4 regions of the Cytobacillus sp. MT66 genome follow, and region 1 is predicted to be linked to each of the others. Evidence: predicted binding sites of a transcription regulator. Region 1 holds the regulator's gene; each other region holds the start of a gene.
The links. Region 1 encodes Rex, which represses fermentation and respiration genes when NADH is low (regulators of the CRP and FNR family bind a similar motif). Its sites were predicted from a motif close to TTGTGAAATATTTCACAA; they were not measured.
Positions count from the first base shown of each region.

Region 2: a site for Rex is predicted at 1,778-1,795, ahead of AC1Q59_RS05295 (nitrate/nitrite transporter). Genes of this name have one in related genera too.
Region 3: a site for Rex is predicted at 1,892-1,909, ahead of AC1Q59_RS22630 (cytochrome c oxidase subunit 2A). Genes of this name have one in related genera too.
Region 4: a site for Rex is predicted at 1,312-1,329, ahead of AC1Q59_RS02555 (DoxX family membrane protein). Genes of this name have one in related genera too.

Region 1 covers NZ_JBXAFB010000030.1:4,852-8,011, reverse strand. Annotated here, with positions in the region: gene groES (co-chaperone GroES) at 1-100, opposite strand, end outside; gene AC1Q59_RS24320 (CPBP family intramembrane glutamic endopeptidase) at 393-1,121, shown strand; gene AC1Q59_RS24315 (DUF4305 domain-containing protein) at 1,118-1,321, shown strand; gene AC1Q59_RS24310 (redox-sensing transcriptional repressor Rex) at 1,347-2,000, opposite strand; gene moaC (cyclic pyranopterin monophosphate synthase MoaC) at 2,033-2,521, opposite strand; gene AC1Q59_RS24300 (ABC-F family ATP-binding cassette domain-containing protein) at 2,704-3,160, shown strand, end outside.
Region 2 covers NZ_JBXAFB010000002.1:397,366-400,525, forward strand. Annotated here, with positions in the region: gene AC1Q59_RS05285 (nitrate reductase subunit alpha) at 1-740, opposite strand, end outside; gene AC1Q59_RS05290 (Crp/Fnr family transcriptional regulator) at 969-1,667, opposite strand; gene AC1Q59_RS05295 (nitrate/nitrite transporter) at 1,917-3,160, shown strand, end outside.
Region 3 covers NZ_JBXAFB010000020.1:27,478-30,637, forward strand. Annotated here, with positions in the region: gene AC1Q59_RS22625 (MFS transporter) at 1-1,181, opposite strand, end outside; gene AC1Q59_RS22630 (cytochrome c oxidase subunit 2A) at 1,969-2,115, shown strand; gene AC1Q59_RS22635 (cytochrome c oxidase subunit II) at 2,128-2,589, shown strand; gene AC1Q59_RS22640 (cbb3-type cytochrome c oxidase subunit I) at 2,604-3,160, shown strand, end outside.
Region 4 covers NZ_JBXAFB010000001.1:525,258-528,417, reverse strand. Annotated here, with positions in the region: gene AC1Q59_RS02570 (LLM class flavin-dependent oxidoreductase) at 1-180, shown strand, start outside; gene AC1Q59_RS02565 (DUF3219 family protein) at 200-484, shown strand; gene AC1Q59_RS02560 (cupredoxin domain-containing protein) at 713-1,168, shown strand; gene AC1Q59_RS02555 (DoxX family membrane protein) at 1,349-1,864, shown strand; gene AC1Q59_RS02550 (cytosine permease) at 2,010-3,160, opposite strand, start outside.

The sequences.
Region 1 (3,160 bases):
GCTTTTCCTTTGCAGTATCCGGCAACACAATACCGCTTGCAGTTTTTTCTTCTGTTTCAACAAGCTCGATAATAATTCGATCACCTAGTGGCTTTAACAAGTGAAACTACCTCCTCAATAAAATATGTAAATTTTATTTATTAGCACTCTCCTCTGATGAGTGCTAACACAATTATTATATTAATGAATTTCAAATCTATTTGCAAGAGAGAAGCTTTATTTTTTGCAAAAAAAATCATCATCATATAAGTTCTGATCACTGAACCTTAGCACCTCAAATAGTTTATCCTTATTCCTGCTGTTAAAAACACCTACAATTTGAAAAAAGCTCCTCTTTATTAGTAAAATGGAAAGGTATCATTATGAATCAGCAAATTTAAGGAGACAATAGATTGAAAAAGGAATATTGGTTCATTCTTATTGCTTATATTGTCATGCAATTCTCAAGCATTGCCGGTGTGCCCCTTGTTGTATTCGCGGCTTCTTTGTTTGGGAAGCCCCCCGAGGACATAGAGATATTTGCTGTAGCAGCCTGGATTATGATCAGCTTTACAATCACGCTTATCATCACCCTTGCGCTTTTGCGAAAAGAAATGAAAAATAATCCGATGAGGAGTGCATCCTCACCAATTACTGCTGCTGCATGGGCGATTGGCGGTGTCTTTCTCGCCTTATTTGCCCAGTCATTTGCCGCAAATATCGAAAGACTTATCGGAATAGAAATGGGCTCAGAAAATACGCAAAGCATTATGCGTCTGATAGAAGCTTTTCCATTTGTCATCCTGATAAGTTCCATTATTGGGCCAATTCTTGAGGAAATCGTTTTTCGAAAAATTATCTTTGGCGCCCTGCATCAGAGGCTTAATTTTATTTTATCGGCACTAATAAGTTCAGTTATTTTTGCATTGGCACATGCAGAGCCTGAACACGTCCTGTTATATTCAGCCATGGGCTTTACCTTTGCCTTTCTATATGTAAGAACAAAGCGGATTATCGTTCCGATCTTTGCCCATGTTTCGATGAATACCTTAGTCGCAATCCTGCAGCTTAATCAGGAAAGTATTGAAAATTGGCTGCAGCAAATGGAAAAAATGCAAGCCATTATTGGAGGTTTATTATGAGGGGGTCCTTGTTTTCTGGGATCGTTTACATTATTCTCGGAATTCTTTTCACATCCATTGCCATAGAAAATGTTCAAAGGGAACAAACATGGGGGATTTTCACTTACTTCCTCATTCTTATTGCAACCTTCGATTTAGGAAGCGGTCTGAGGATGATTGCTTTTCATTTTAAATTTAAGAAAGCACAGAACAAAAAATGAGCCACTTCAATTTTGGCTCATTTTTTTAATCCTCTTCCGTATCAATCGGATAATTCTTCAAGAAGTAGATGAGCGATTGCAGCTCTACAGCTAAGTCAATATGGTGAATTCTGATGGTTGAAGGAAGGTTTAATCTTGCTGGAGTAAAGTTCAAGATCCCTTTCACATCACTATGAACAAGCCGATCGGCAATGGCCTGCGCTGCAGGGGCCGGAACAGTCAAAATGGCGACCCGGATCTGCTGCTCTCTGAGAACTTTTTCGAGATTGTCCATATGAAAAACAGGAACCTCTCCAATCTTTGTGCCAATTTTGCCTGCATCCACATCAAAGGCTACTTCAATTTTCGTATTGTTATTTTTGAGAAAATTATAGTTGAGGAACGCGGTTCCTAAATTCCCTACCCCAATAAGGGCAACTTTTGTGAGCTCATCCTGATCCAGGGTTTTCCGAAAAAAGTTCAATAAATAATTGACATTATATCCATAGCCCTTTTTCCCTAAAGCCCCAAAATAGGAAAAGTCCCTTCGAATAGTTGCAGAATCCACTTTAACAGCTTCGCTTAACTCCGCAGATGAAACCCTTTGTTTGCCCGAGGAGTGTAAATTCTTTATAAATCTGTAGTATAAAGGGAGCCGTTTTGCAGTTGCCTGCGGTATTTTCATTGATTCATTCGGCATTGATGTCCCTCCCTTTCTTAAATAATAAAATGTTAAATGGATTCTCTTTTGAAATCTCCGTTTTTTCCGCCTGTTTTTTCTACTAAATAAGTTTCCCCTATTACCATTCCTTTATCGATAGCTTTGCACATATCATAGACTGTTAATGCGCAGACAGATGCAGCCGTTAGCGCTTCCATTTCAACACCGGTATTGCCCTTGGTTTTTACAGATGCATCGATTAATAATATGTACTGTTCTTTTTCCTCTTTCCATGCAAAGGATATATCCACTCCGGTTAAAGAAATTGGATGGCACATCGGGACAATATCCCATGTTTTTTTGGCTGCCATGATTCCAGCTACCTGTGCAACGGCCAGGACATCGCCTTTTTTCATTTTATTAGCAGTTATTTTTTCATATATTTCATTGCTAACTGTAATGCTTGATCGTGCAATTGCTGTCCGGGCTGTCTCAGGCTTATCGCTTACATCTACCATTTTCGCCCTGCCCTCTTGATTAAAATGAGTGAAATCTGCCATTTTAAATAAACACCTCACATTCAAATCATACACTATTTTTTTTAAGCTGTGTATTTCTTGTGGTAATTTTCACAATTTTCCGCACCCAGTTTTCAAGATACGAATGTCTTTAACTATGCTTCCTTTGTTGCCCGCCTAATTCGAATAGGTTACACTATTTCTAGAGTATAGAGGTGAAAGAAATGATTCTACTGCAGGTTAATCAGCTAGAAAAAAACTTTGGTGCTGATACCATTTTATCGAATATAAAGCTTGAAGTACAAACTAGAGACCGGATTGCCTTAGTCGGGCGAAATGGGGCTGGCAAATCCACGCTGCTAAAAATAATTGCCGGTCAAATGTCCTATGATTCCGGAGATATTATTAAGCCGAAAGGGATTGAAATCGGCTATCTTGCCCAAAACACCGGTCTAGAATCCGACCGGTCTATATGGGATGAAATGCTGACTGTATTTGAGGATTTGCAAAAGCAGGAAAAGGATTTACGCCGCCTGGAGGAAAAAATGGCGGATCCCGATCTTATTGCCAATCCCGATGAGTATGAACGTATTTTAAAAGAATATGATCTGCTACAGGTTCAATTTAAGGAGCAAGGCGGCTATCAGTATGAATCGGATATCCGCTCCGTTCTTCACGGGT
Region 2 (3,160 bases), on a different contig from region 1:
CAGTCACTGCTCTCAGGCACATCTGTCTGATCACCCCAGATCTGCGGGGAAGCAGGAGGGAGGTCAGCATACCAGTCATAGAAGCTGAGCATTGGACCGCCAATTAAGGACATAAAGCGTGAGCCAGAGGCATAGCTAAGCATTGACATCGCTGGAATTGGTGTAAAACCGACATTTCGGTCAGGTCCATATTTAATAACCGTGTAAAGAATAGATGCAGAAACAAGCTTCAGCACCTCATCCCAATCGGCGCGAACTAATCCGCCTTTACCGCGGGCCTGTTTGTAGGATTTTGCCTTTCCTGGATTTTCCACAATACTTTTCCAGGCCTCCAGCGGGTTATCATTTACCTTTAAAGCCTCGCGCCACATATTAAGTAATATCCCGCGTACATATGGGTATTTAACGCGAAGCGGGCTGTAAATGTACCATGAAAAGCTCGCACCTCGCGGGCATCCCCTTGGCTCAAAGTCAGGCATATCGGGGCCTGTTGATGGATAATCAAGCTGCTGGCCTTCCCAGGTGACAATGCCGTCCTTCACGTAAATATTCCAGCTGCAGGAACCAGTGCAGTTGACCCCATGGGTGGAGCGGACAACCTTATCATGCTGCCATCTGCTTCGGTACGCATGTTCCCAATCACGATTTTCATGTGTTGTTTGACTATGGTTATTGGATTGTTTTTCAATAGGAGTAAAGTATTTAAAGCGATTGTATAAAGGCGAATGTTTTTTCTTCACAGTATTCTCTCCTTTGCCATTCGAATAAATTTCATCGAATGTAATGGTCATTGCTTTAGTCTCACTGTAGCAACAGGGTTGATTGACCTACAGTGAAGTACTTCACATTCAGTTTTAATGTCACAAAATAGACAAAAATATTTTTGTAGAAAAATAAAAAAGCCGGCTATTACTGGCCAGCTTAATGAGGGTAGGATTTTTTATTATTTTCTTCCGGGAGATCGGTCTCTATTCGATGCTGCAATACACAACTGGGCAATTTTCACAGCCAATTTCGTCTCTTAAATACTGCAGACAATGGACCGTAATTTTGCCTTTTTTAATAGAAATGATGTTTTTACGTTTTAATTCGTTTAGCAGGCGGTTGGTGCTCTCTCTGGAGGTTCCGCAAAAGTTTCCAAGCTCCTGGTTGGTGAGAGGGAGGTCAATTAATATCCCGTCGTCTTTCTTGACCCCATAGCTGTTAGTCATTCTAATCAGGGTAGAGTAGAGGGCGCCTTTTTTTCCGTTAAGCATTAGGTCTCGAAACTTTGTTTGCGTCTTGCGGAAATGGTCGCTCATCCATTTCATAAATTCATAGGCCAATGCGCTGTTTTGAAAGATTTGTTTTTCAATCGCATCTTTTCTTATGACAGCGATTTCTCCCTCTTCTATGACAAGGGCACTGAGAAGGTATTTAGGGCTGCTTGTGAATAATGTTAATTCCCCGCATATATCATTTTCTCCGACGATTCTTAAAGTCAGTTCCCTGCCGTCAGAACTAATTTTGCTGATCTGAACCTTGCCCGATAAGACTAAATATAATTCGTCTGCATCTTCACCTTCCTGAAAAAGGTAGTCGCCTTTTTCAGCATTGATCATCCGTTCTTTAATCCGAAGCAGCTCAGTTATTTGAATCGATTGAGTAGCTTTCATTGCATTAGGCATTTAAATCACACCTTTACCTTTTATCGAGCTTTTATATGTTTCTATTTTATCATATGCAGGCTTGTTTTCCCCCGAAACGAACTGTGAAGGTTTTATGACAAAGAAAAAAGATGTGAATTTCTTCACATCTTCAACCATAGAAAATTTCTTACGATGCAATCAAATAGAAATATATTTCACTTTAAAATGGCTCAATGAATGATGTTCATTGAAAATGACAACTAAAGGGAACGAAAGGAGAAGATTGTTGTGAAATTAAAGACATGGCAATTACCTCTTCAAACAATTAGTCTAATTGCCTGTTTCATGGTGTGGGTGATTTTGTCAGCGTTAATGCCTTTTATTAAGGAGGATATTACCCTTAGCGCGAATCAGTTAACTTTTATCATTGCCATCCCAGTGGTACTTGGATCTCTGCTGAGAATTCCAATTGGTTACTGGACGAATCGCTTTGGGGCAAGAAGAATGTTTTTTATTAGCTTTTTACTGTTACTCTTCCCAATTTATTATATTAGCATAGCAAATACTTTCACGGATTTATTAATTGGCGGACTGTTTCTAGGTTTGAGCGGTGCTATTTTTTCAGTAGGAGTAACGTCGCTGCCGAAGTATTTTCCAAAAGAACGGCATGGTTTTGTCAATGGAATTTATGGTGTTGGCAATATTGGCACCGCCATTACTACTTTTGCTGCCCCAGTGGCTGCAACACAATTGGGATGGCAAACGACTGTTCAGCTGTTCCTTATCCTTATGTTTGCTTTTGCGGTTATTAATTTTATTTTTGGCGACAGACAGGAGTCCAAGGTCAATACGCCGTTAATGGAACAAATAAATAGTGTTTATAAAAATGAAAAACTATGGTTTTTAAGTCTGTTTTATTTTCTCACCTTTGGATCTTTTGTTGCGTTTACCATCTATCTTCCTAATTTTCTTGTTGCTCATTTTGATCTAGAAAAGGTCGATGCAGGGGTAAGGACTGCAGGATTTATTGCGATTACCACTTTCATTCGTCCTTTAGGAGGATGGCTGGCAGATAAATTTAATTCCTACAAGATTTTGATTTTTGTTTTTGCAGGATTAACCTTATCAGGCATTTTGCTTGCATTTACACCTTCGATCACTTACTATACCGCTGGCTGTCTGACGATTGCCTTTTGTGCGGGTATCGGCAACGGGGTTATTTTTAAGCTTGTGCCAATGTATTTTTCTAAACAGGGCGGCATTGTCAATGGAATTGTTTCAGCAATGGGCGGGCTTGGCGGTTTTTTCCCGCCATTAATGCTTACCTTCTTATATAATTTAACAGGGCACTACGCCATTGGGTTTATGTCCCTAGCGATGGTTGCATTAGCAAGTCTGATTTTAGTCGTCTGGATGTTTTATCAGGAAAAATTACAGATGGCTGTTGACATTGTTGATCATACAGCAGGAGGGATTATTGTTACTGATAGAAATGGGTTGATAGAGACAGTAAATCCAGCTTTTACAAAACT
Region 3 (3,160 bases), on a different contig from region 1:
TCTCCCTTTTTCAGACTGAGCATAAAGATGAAGGAAATGATATACAATCCTGCAAGGTATGTCATAGCTACTGTCATATCATAAGATTGTAAGAGATATCCTACTAGGATGGGAGATAATCCCCCAACAGCCCGTCCAAAGTTGAAAATTGTATTGGTCGCTGTACTTCTGATTCCTACATTGTAAAGACTTCCAATTAAAGCTCCATAGCCGGCAAACATTCCATTTGAAAAGAATCCTACGATGGCTCCTCCTATCAATACTCCAGCACTTCCTTCCGCAAAAGCGTATAGGAATACAGCAGCCGCCGAAGCGAGAAGGAAAATTCCATATGAACGTTTGATGCCAATTCGGTCAATGAACTGTCCAAATGTGAGCATTCCGATAATCATTCCAACTGCCGTACTTATCGTCCAAATCGCCGAACCTGAAACTGATAAACCTTGGGACTGCTGCAGCATGGATGGCAGCCAAATCATTAATCCATTGTAGCCAGCAATTTGAACGGTAGCCATTATTGCTAGAGCGATTGTGGTCATAGCCGTTTTCGGTGTGTTGAATAGCTGTATAAGCTTTCCTTTTTCTTTTACCTTTGCAGCTTTTTTCTCTTTCTGTGAAGCAAGCCATTCAGGTGACTCATCTAAGTTCTTTCGTACGATAAAGGCAAAGATAACAGGGACAATACCGACGAAGAATAATGCTCTCCAGCCAAGAGTTGGAAGAATCATAGCACTAAGAAGCGCAGCAAGAATAACGCCATATTGTGCTCCTACACTAACGTATGATGAAGCTCTGCCCTGTTTATTCTTTGGCCATGCCTCAGCAACAAGGGCCATTCCGATTCCATACTCACCGCCGGCACCCAGGCCAGCAATAAATCTGAAGAGGTATATTTGTTCAATGTTTGATGCCATACCAGTTAAGGCTGTTCCGACTGCAAATAATAGGACCGTATAAGTGAAGATCTTCACCCTGCCAAACTTATCTGCAAGAATTCCGAAGACTACACCGCCGGCTAGCATACCGATATTTGTAATAGAAGAAATAAGTCCGCCTGTCGCAAAATCTATTTGGAAATGAGCGACAATCATTGACATGGCAAATGAGATAAACATGATGTCCATGCCTTCTAATGTTAAACCTGCTACTGATGCTACTACTGTTTTTTTACGATAATCCATTGTTGTTTCCCTCCATTATCATTGTTTGAGGGAATGGAAAATTCTCTTTTCCATTCTCTTTACAAGTCTCACAGGACATGCTTAAAAGAGATATATTCTCTTAAAATTAGGCCGTTGATTTCCGTTCCAGGCGCTTCGCTTTCAGGGGGCGTTTTGCGAGCCTCCTCGGAACGATCGTTCCTGCAGGGTCTCACTTCAACGCTGATCCCCCAGGAGTCTACGCACCTTCCACTCCAATCAACTAAGCGGTTAAAATCAACATTAAGCTTTGACACTGCCTAAAAAATAAATGCCCTTTTCGTCTCAGAGGACAAAAAGGGCATAGAATGACATAGTTACTCCTACTATTGCGCCCTTCTCGGCCTCTCTGGACCGTATTAAAGGTATTTATTTTCTGTTTCTAATATTATCACGCATAAAATAATGATTCAACAAAAAAATGATAGGATATTAATTCCAATCGCTTTTAACTGTCACCGAACACTTTTCCACCATTTATTTACATCATCATGTTGTTCCCCATCCTTTTAGATGCCTATTTTATTTTTGTTCAATAATTTGTCACTTTTTCTATATTCGCCCTATTTCCTTTTTAAATCATGAAAACAGTGATAATACCGCGGTTTGCGGGTTCTTGGCCAATTTCATTTTTCATAAATTTATGGTTTAAACAAGCCAATTTATTATTTTTATTAAAAAAGAACTTTTGCATGTGATGCAGTTCACTTCTGTGATAATCATTCGCAACTATTATGTAGGTATGAACCAAACAAGGAGGGAATAAAAGATGGGAGCTGCTAAACCAAATCACGGAAAAAAAGGGTCTAAAGAAAACGAAACAATGGTAGGTACCTTTTTTTCAGTAGGTGTTGTCGGAGCTGTTATTTTATTCACGTATATAGTTCTATACGGCCTATTTATGGCTAGATTCTAAGGGGGGAAAATCATGCATCGTTCTGAGAAAGTTTGGCTAACATTAAGCTTCGGTATGATCATGTTATTTATGATTTTTGCTGGCTATCAAGCATTTGCGCTGGAGATGGGACCTCCAAGCAATGAGGAAAGAATCGATCCGCAAAAAGTGGATCAAACAGCACCATTTGACCAGCCAGGGGTAAAACAAATTGGTGAAAATGAATATGAAGTTGTCATGACTTTACAAATATTTAGCTTCAACCCAGGTAAAATTGAAATTCCTGCTGGATCAACTGTTCATTTTACTCTTACTTCTAAAGATGTTGTTCACGGATTTGAAATTGCTGAAACAAACGTCAATGCAATGGTAATGCCTGGATATGTACAAAAAATTACTCAAAAGTTCGATAAGCCTGGAGAATATTTAGTTTTATGTAATGAATATTGCGGTGCCGGTCACCAGTTAATGGCAACTACCATTACGGTGAAATAAAGGGGGGATTTTAGATGGAAGCGGTAATAAAAACTGCAAGCTTTAAGGAAAAAACAAATAAAGTAATGGGTGTAAACCCTCTTGATGCGAAATTATCTAAATCATATTTCTTAGTAACATTTATCGCACTATTGCTTGGCGGTACCTTTGGATTAATGCAAGGTTTAAACCGCGGCGGCCTTTTAGAACTGCCATCATGGCTTAACTACTATCAAGTCTTAACAGCACATGGTTTACTTCTAGTTGTGGTATTCTCAGCATTCTTTACAATCGGTTACTTCTATGCTGGTATGTCACATACTTTGGGAGGTCTTCTTCCAAAAGTACGTAAAATGGGATGGATTGGCTTCTGGCTAAAAATGATCGGATTAGTGCTTGTAGTTATTCCGGTTTTGATGAATGAAGCATCTGTTATGTACACATTCTATCCGCCAATGGCTGCACACCCAGTGTTCTACTTTGGTCTAGTCTTTGTCGTCTTAGGAATTTGGATGTGCTCTATTGGGGCATTTGTTCAAGTAGCAAACTGGAGAAAGAATCATAAAGGACAGCATCTTCCAATCCTTTCTTT
Region 4 (3,160 bases), on a different contig from region 1:
TTCGTGGGAAGTCCACAGCAAGTTATCGAAAAGATCCTTCAACAATACGAACTCTACGGACACCAGCGTTTCCTCGCCCAGTTAGATATTGGCGGTCAACCCTTTACGAATGTAGCAAAAGGTATTGAATTGCTGGCAACTGAAGTGGCTCCTGTGGTCCGTAGAAAAACAAGTAAATAACGATAGGGGAAAAAATTCTATGGTAAAAGAAATTATCTTAAATAATACTTTGGTTAAGGTACACAGTTTTGAACACAGCAAAGTAAATAACTTCAATGAAATTTCAGTTGGTTTTGAAGTCACGAGCGAGGAGTACCATGACATAGCAACGCTGCTATATGAAGGGACATTTGATGTGAAGGTACCTGATCTACCCTTATCGTTTAGAGGAACCATTCAGCAATATTCTACCTCGATTACAAATTTATATCAAAAAGGACAAGTTGGCGATTATTCCTTAACATTGCGTGAAGTGAAGATTTAAACAACATGGGGACGGATCGATTATTCAAAACAGTGGAATAGCTTTTATTTGAAAATAAATGATTGAAAGAAGCAGGGGAATCTCTGCTTCTTTTTTTATGACTATTAAAGGTCTTGAAAAATGTAATAGAGAATTGCCTGCAGCCAAGATATCTTGACCTGCATCAAGGAAATGGATGGGTAAGCTCATTAAAATAAAGGTATAAAAATTGAAAGGAGACGAAATACCATGAAAAAACTTGGTTTATTTATATTAGCGGGGGCATTATCAGTAGGGCTGGCAGCTTGCGGGGGTGCAGATGAAGAAACAAGCGGTTCGACACAAGAAGAAACTGAACAAGCTGCAGCAGCACCAGAAGAAACAAGTGGTTCCACTCAAGGAGAAACTGCTGAAACAGCAACAGCTTCAGATGCAGAGGAATTTACAATTACAGCAATGAACTGGGAGTTTAATGCAGATAAAGAATTGACTATTAAAAAAGGGACAAACGTTAGAATCAATTTAGTGAACGAAGAAGGGGTACATACGATTACTAATGAAGAATTAGGAATTGACCTTAGCGCGGGCGAACCAGTCGAGTTCACAGCAGATAAACCTGGAGAATACGATCTCATATGCTCAACCATATGTGGCGCAATTGAAGACCATGAGGGCATGAAACTCTCACTTAAAGTAATAGACTAAGGGTAGGCTCAGTTTCTGAAGGGGAAATGGGCGAGTTATTGGCGCCCATTTCCTTAGTAAGAAATATAACTTTCATGCGTTGCCGTATGACTTTAATCTGAAGGTTTTCAGCCGTGGCATTTCCAAAAAAATTTTGGTTTTATTTGTGAAATCATTCACAATGAAAAGGAGAAACTCATCATGAAAAAACATTTAAATGGAACAAAACTGGCTTTCGTTTGGTCAATATTGCGAATTTGGCTAGGACTTCAATGGATTGAACAGGGGTATTATAAAATTAGTTCTGGAGGATTTGACGCAAGCGGATTTTTACAGGGAGCTATTGCAAATGCCGGCGGTGATCATCCTGCAGTCCAAGGCTGGTATGCAGGCTTCCTTGAAGGATTTGCCTTACCCTATATAGAGTTTTTTAACATCCTGATCCCTTGGGGAGAATTCCTTGTCGGCTTAGGATTAATCTTAGGGTTGGCAACCATTCCGGCATTAGTTGCTGGTGCCTTTATGAATCTTAACTTTATAATGGCGGGGGCCGGATTCGCTAGCCTAGATTCAAAGCTTTTCGTGGTAGAAATCATTCTGTTATTTATTGGAACAGCAAGGTATTATATTGGACTTGATCGATTTGTCATCAGATATGTAAAAATATTTTTCAAACGGAGGAAGTATGGTGCAAATAAAATGAAAGCGACTGCCTAAAGAGATGCAGAATGTCCAGCCATGCGGGCTAGTGAGTTTAAAAATAGTTTTCATTTATCCCCGGTCAGCTAATAAAACCGGGGTCTTTTCATCATACTTTTCATGATATTTCCTTAATATCAGCTGCAATTTTTAGAGCGTCAGTTCAGTGTTGCTTGCTCTTATAACCGCCTCTCCCTAAAGGGATGACTACAAATCTAGTAATTATCCAGTATACAAGAGCACCAACTGCCATCGATGGCAAGGTAGCGGTAGTATACTGATACGGTGTATTTGATCCATACGTTAGTGGATTTAATAAATAAAAATAGGTGGCAAAACCACAAGTTAAGGAGATAAGGCTGGCGGGGTTCCAACCTTTCCAAAACGTATAGACGGAAGATGAGCTTGAATCATACAGATCTTTCATACTCAGCTGTTTTTTCCGAAATACAAAATAATCAATGATTTGGATACCAATTAATGGAGCAAAAAACACACCTAGGAGTGTTAGGAAATGACCAAATTTCGCGAAAAATAGGTCGGGGATCATTACAGACACAAAACATATAGGAACCAAGGTTAGTAATGTAACGGTGTTCCATGATTGTTTTTGCATAATAGTTAAGTTTCGCAAGCCTATACATGATATATAAACACCTATAACGGCTGATCCAAAGTTTGCAAATGCTATAAAGGCTAAAACAATACTTCCGTATATCATGCCTCCCAATTCTATCATCCAGATGGTAGGATCTGGCACACCGATTAATAAGACAGACAGCAGACCAATCGTACTCATAACAGCAACAGGGAAGCCAAGACCTAGCATGGAAGGCAAGGTGGTTTGGCTTGCTTTTGGCACGATTCTTACAATCCCGCCGACATAGGGCCACCAGGCAATTAAACTGACCAAGCCGATTTCGATGCCAGTTGTGTAATTCCATATAGTGCTGTGTGAGGCATAGGGTGGTTGGGCTGCGGCAATCGCTTGAAAACCAAATTTATTTACCATCATATATAACATCCAGATTCCGACCAAAATTATCAGGATGGCAATAATCGCCGATATATTCTTTACAGCTTTCGATCCTGATTTTAATAATAGCCAAATGGTTATCACTGCAGCTATTGCTAATGAAGATATCAACATTGAACTTTGAGATTCACTAATGATTCCTGTGATGATTAGCATTCGGGCAGCAGCTTTTGCGAAGAAGATGAGGAGAATGGAATTCCAGCCGATTACAGATAAGTATTGCAGCAGTAATGCAATAATCCAGCCTCGGTTTCCAAAAAGCGGTTTAGTTGAGGTGA